Bryobacter aggregatus MPL3: one gene and its partner. The protein of the gene in region 1 binds, or shares a complex with, the protein of each later gene. Links are inferred from orthologs where the notes say so. Each region holds a gene or a part of one and is shown on either strand. Other genes may lie near its edges.

The links. Proteins that work in one complex are often made in the same cells at the same time.
Region 2: the proteins of metK (region 1) and groL are in contact, whole or in part, in a cryo-EM structure (PDB 8P4O), measured with the Escherichia coli proteins. The link is inferred for Bryobacter aggregatus MPL3 from one-to-one orthologs.

The regions. Positions count from the first base shown.
Region 1 is NZ_JNIF01000003.1:1,874,278-1,877,174, forward strand. It holds metK (methionine adenosyltransferase), read left to right. Parts: upstream 1-829; coding sequence 830-1,966; downstream 1,967-2,897. Other genes in the region: M017_RS0108880 (DUF885 family protein), read right to left, coding at 1-650; tig (trigger factor), read left to right, coding at 2,063-2,897. UniProt on the Escherichia coli protein: Catalyzes the formation of S-adenosylmethionine (AdoMet) from methionine and ATP.
Region 2 is NZ_JNIF01000003.1:169,303-172,241, forward strand. It holds groL (chaperonin GroEL), read left to right. Parts: upstream 1-620; coding sequence 621-2,258; downstream 2,259-2,939. Other genes in the region: M017_RS0101160 (serine hydrolase), read right to left, coding at 1-93; M017_RS0101165 (co-chaperone GroES), read left to right, coding at 307-597; M017_RS30525 (energy transducer TonB), read left to right, coding at 2,425-2,700.

The sequences.
Region 1 (2,897 bases):
AAGTCGTCGACGGCGGCCTGGGCCTGCAGAATAGCGGGCACCAGTTTGAAATTCGTCTCACCAAAGCGGCGTCCCACGGTAGCGAGTACGTAACTCTCCTGCTTTTTGGCGTGGATGGCGATGGTGTAAAGGTCTTTGGCGTCTTCGGTCAGATTGGACTTGGCCTGCTTGAGGATGGCGGGAATCGCCTGCAACTTACCCAGAACATATGCCTCGTCCATTGGGGACAGGGGCATTTTGAGGGACCACAGTTCGAGGGTGCCGTACATGGAGGGACCCTCGGGAAGCGGGGTATCCGATTCCCTGTCGAAAATAATTCGGTAGAAGAGGGGATTGCGAGACCAGGGCCGGAGGACGCGGTGGTCAAAATCGAGGCCGTTCATCTCTGCGCGGACCAGGTTGTAGTCCACTTTCTGGGTGACGGTCCAACTGCTGATGTCGAAGGCTTCGAGGCGCTCCTGCCAGTGTTTTAATTCTCCCTGCTGGCGGCGCATGGCCGGAGCGGTGTAATCGGGGACGTTTTTCTTGACTTTCGGCTGTTGGAATTCTCGCCATTCCGAGAAGAATCGGAGCAAATCTCCGTGGGTGAGGGGGGCGGCGTCGGCGAGGGGGCACAGCAACACAACGATGAAAAGAACCGAGAGACGCATGTGTCCTTCATAGTGACAGAATTGACCATCTTCTCGCCAAGGGTCTAGAATAGAGGATTGGTCCCTCGTCAAATTGCCGTGTATGAACATGGCAACCCTCTTGAGGCCCAGACGGGCATGATTCAGCGGGTGGCTAATTTCCAAAGAGCAGGAGTCGAATCAATTCAGTGGCTGAGGCAATAAAGCGAATTTTCACGTCGGAATCGGTGACTGAAGGTCACCCCGACAAGATGGCGGATCAGATCTCGGATGCGGTACTTGATGCTGTATTGGCCGAAGATCCGACGGGGCGAGTGGCTTGCGAAGTACTGGTGACAACCGGCATCTGCGTAGTGGCTGGCGAAATCACGACGACGACCTATGTCGACGTTCCGGATTTGGCTCGCAAAGTAATCAAAGAGATTGGGTTTGACGATGCCGCCTTTGGCTATGACGGCAACACTTGTGGCGTTCTGAACGTCATCCAGCGCCAGAGTCCGCACATTGCGATGGGCGTGGATACGGGTGGCGCCGGTGACCAGGGCCTCATGTTCGGCTATGCCTGCAATGAGACTCCGGAACTGATGCCGCTGCCGATCATCCTGTCGCACAAGCTGGTGCGCAAGTTGAGCGAAGTGCGCCGCGCCGGCACGCTGAGCTATCTGCGTCCCGACGGCAAGAGCCAGGTGAGCGTCGAGTACAACGGCGACCAGCCAGTGCGCATTGATGCGGTGGTCATTTCCACGCAGCACGGCGACGACGTCAGCACCGAACAGCTCCGCGCGGACGTGAAGAAGCTGATCATCGACGCGGTTCTGCCCGCCGACATGGTGGACGGCGACACGAAAATCCACATCAACCCGACCGGCCGCTTCGTGATCGGTGGTCCCAATGGCGATACCGGCTTGACCGGCCGCAAAATCATCGTCGACACCTACGGTGGCATGGGCCGTCACGGTGGCGGCGCTTTCTCGGGTAAGGATCCGACAAAGGTAGACCGTTCCGCTTGCTACATGGCCCGCTACATTGCAAAGAACATCGTGGCTGCCGGCCTTGCCGACCGCTGCGAAGTGCAGCTTGCCTACGCCATCGGCGTGGCCGAGCCGGTGAGTGTTCTCGTGGACACCTTCGGCACCGGCACTGTTTCGAGCGAGAAGTTGACCGAAATCGTTCGCGCGAATTTCAAGCTCACCCCCAAGGGCATTATCGAGTCTCTCGACCTGCGCCGTCCGATCTATCGCGATACCGCAGCGTTTGGCCACTTCGGCCGCACGGAAGATACCTTCACGTGGGAGAAGACCGATAAGGCAGCGGCGCTGAAAGCCGCTGCGGTTTAGGCATCCCGGATGAACATAGGGGGCGATGCGGGGAAACACCAGCATCGCCCCATTATTTTGTAGTCAGTATTACGCGAAGAAAGAGCGCTCATCGATATGGCATTGATTGAAGGTTGCCGGCATGAATTAGAGTTGACGGTCCCGGTTGAGGAGATCGCCAAGGCCACCGAAACGGTACTCGCCAAGATCCAGAAGAAAGCCCAACTGAAAGGGTTCCGGCCGGGCAAGGCGCCGATGAGCGTCATCCGCAGCCAATTCCAGAACGAGATCCAGCAGGACGTCATTGAGGAAGTGATTCCGAAGGCTCTGAGCGACCGTTTCGCCGCAGAGAAGCTTGCTGTCGTTGGTCAGCCCAGTATCACCGAATTGAAGTTTGAACCGAACGAACCGATGGTGTTCAAGGCTCAGTTCGATGTTCATCCGGAATTCGATCTCAAGGAATACAAGGGCCTTGAGGTGGAGTACGAAGACCCGCAGGTGACGGAAGAAGAGATTGCGGAACGCCTGGAGCAGATTCGCGACTCCAAGGCCGACTACGTGAACATCGACCCACGTCCGGCGCAGTTGGACGACTATGTCGTTGTCGGGATTGAGAGCGGCGATGGCCTCGAAGGCGAGCCGATGCGCAACCCCGAGATGACGCTGCAACTGGGCAATCCCGATACGATCCCCGCCTTTACCGAAGGGATTGTCGGCATGAGCCCGGGCGAGAGCAAAGACATCCAGGTGAGCTACGGTGAGGATTATGGCCAGGAGCGTCTGGCCGGCAAAACCGTCACTTTTGAAGTGGAATTGAAGTTCATCCGCCGCAAGGATGTTCCGGCCTTGGATGACGAGTTTGCGCAGTCGATGGGTGACTTCCGTACCTTCGACGAATTCAAGGAGCAGGTGAAGGCCAGCATTTTTACCGAGCGCCAGTTCCGCGCTCAGG
Region 2 (2,939 bases), 1.7 Mb from region 1 along the record:
GATGCGGTCGTGCATCTTTGCAGTCAGCAGGTCAGCGACATGTTGCGCCGGAGCGCAAGCAGCCGCGAGGAGTGCGAAGAAGAGGAAACGCATTTGTAAATCTTAGCACCAAGGACTAAGATTTTCTTCTCTTCCTTTCTGCGTCCTGCCTGAGACCCCGCAAAAACTACAACTATTTTTCGTTTCAAATCAATGACTTGCGTTATTTTTTTAGCAGTCGCCGATCGACTGTGCTAATTCTATGTGTGTGAGTGCATCTCCGGATGACACTTATAACTTCAAAACAATCGATGGAGGTTGTCCACGATGAACATCCGTCCGCTATACGACCGAATTGTGGTCAAGCGTTTGGAAAATGACGTAGACATGGTGAATGGTTTGTACATTCCCGATTCTGCGAAAGAAAAGCCTCAGGAAGGCGAAGTAGTCGCTGTTGGTAAGGGCAAGCGCCTTGAAGACGGCAAGGTCATCGCACTTGATGTGAAGCCTGGCGACCGCATCCTGTTCGGCAAGTACTCCGGTTCAGACATCAAGCTGAACAGCAATGAATACCTGATCATGCGTGAGGATGAAGTCCTCGGCATCCTTGAGAAGTAGAGCCTGAGGAGGAATATCGAACCATGCCCGCAAAACAGATTGTATACGCTGAAAATAGCCGCCAGGCGATCCTGCGCGGTGTCAACCAGTTGGCTGACGCAGTAAAAGTAACCCTCGGACCCCGTGGTCGCAACGTGGTGCTTGAGAAGAAGTTCGGCGGACCGACGATCACCAAGGACGGCGTCACCGTCGCCAAGGAAGTCGAACTCCGTGATCCGCTCGAGAACATGGGCGCCCAGATGGTACGCGAAGTGGCATCGAAGACCAGCGACATCGCTGGCGACGGCACCACCACCGCCACCATCCTGGCTCAGAGCATCTTCCGTGAAGGCGTGAAGCACGTTGCTGCCGGCGCCAACCCGATGGCTCTGAAGCGCGGCATCGACAAGGCTGTCGAGCTCGTCGTCAAGGAAATCGAAAAGCAGGCTGTGAAGGTGACCTCGGACGACAAGATCGCCCAGGTTGGCACCATCTCCGCCAACGGCGACACCGAAATTGGCAACACCATTGCGGAAGCAATGAAGAAGGTTGGCAAGGACGGCGTCATCACGGTGGAAGAGTCCAAGACGATGCACACCGAGCTGCAGACCGTCGAAGGCATGCAGTTTGACCGTGGTTACCTGAGCCCCTACTTTGTCTCCGATCCGGAGCGCATGGAAGCGGTGATGGAGAACCCCTACATCCTGATCCACGAGAAGAAGATCAGCAACATGAAGGACCTCCTTCCGTTGCTCGAGCAGATTGCCCGCTCCGGCAGCCCGCTCGTGATCATCGCGGAAGAAGTGGAAGGCGAAGCGCTCGCCACTCTCGTCGTGAACAAGCTCCGTGGCACTCTGAACGTTGCTGCAGTGAAGGCTCCTGGCTTCGGCGATCGCCGCAAGGCGATGCTCGAGGACATCGGTATCCTCACCGGTGGCCAGGCCATCATGGAAGAAACGGGCATCAAGCTCGAGGGCGTCCAGCTCAGCGATCTCGGCCGCGCCAAGCGCATCGTGATCGACAAAGACAACACCACCATCATTGATGGCGCTGGTGAGCAGAAGGGCATCGAGGGCCGCATCAAGCAGCTCCGCGCCCAGATCGAAGAAACAACTTCGGACTACGACCGTGAAAAGCTGCAGGAACGTCTGGCGAAGCTCGCCGGCGGTGTTGCCGTGATCAAGGTTGGCGCTGCCACCGAAACCGAAATGAAGGAAAAGAAGGCTCGTGTCGAAGACGCTCTGCACGCCACCCGTGCGGCCGTCGAAGAAGGCATCGTTGCCGGCGGCGGCGTGGCACTTCTGCGCGCTTCTGCTGCGCTGAACGATCTGAAGCTCGATGGTGACGAAGCCATTGGCGTGGCCATCATCAAGCGCGCTTGCGAAGAGCCGGTGCGTCAGATCTCTGGCAACGCTGGTTTCGAAGGCGCAACGATCGTCGAGAAGATCAAGGCCAATTCGGATGCCAAGTACGGCTTCAACGCCGCCACTGGCAACTTTGAAGACCTGGTTGCTGCCGGCGTCATCGATCCTGCCAAGGTGACCCGCTCGGCCCTGCAGAACAGCTCCTCGATCAGCGGCCTCATGCTGACCACGGAAGCCATGATCTGCGAGATCCCCGAGAAGAAGTCCGCTGCTCCCGCGGGCGGTGGCCACGGCCACGGTCCCGAGATGGACTACTAAACAACGGTCTCAGCAATGAGCCTGAAAGAGCCCGCCGGCAACGGCGGGCTCTTTCTATTGCTCGAGAGATGGTATACCGGTTCGGGAGAAACGTAAATTGCGCACCTTGGTCCTAAGCCTTCTGATGAGTCTTTCTGCTACGGGATACGCACAGGATGCGAAAATCATGCCTCCCGTGCTTGTATCGAAAGTGGCCCCATCCTACTCGCCGGACGCGAGTTCAGGCGCCATTGAGGGTTCCGTTGTCCTCGGGTTTGAGGTGAGCGTTGCAGGAGTAGCGCAAGATATTCGGATCATTCGCTCACTCGATCCAGGACTAGACCAGAGCGCAATTCGGGCGCTGCAAAAGTGGCGCTTCCGGCCAGCAACCCGAAATGGGAAGGCCATCGCTTTCCAGACAAAAGCGGAGATTGCGTTCCATCTGCTTCCTCAAAGGAAGTAACGCAACTCTGCGCGAATACAGCGACTTATTGAGGAAGCCAACCAGGAAAACGCGCAAGACGTTTCGCTTTTCCAGAGGACACCCGTCGAGAAAAGCAGCAACTTCCGGGATTGTCGTGGAGATGGATTTCGACTCAATCGACTCCCGGACATCCCCATCACGATTCGTCCGTTCTGTCTCGCACTGGATGGGACGCCCGTCAGCGGATCGAGCAGAGACCGCGATCCTGCCGTGCACCA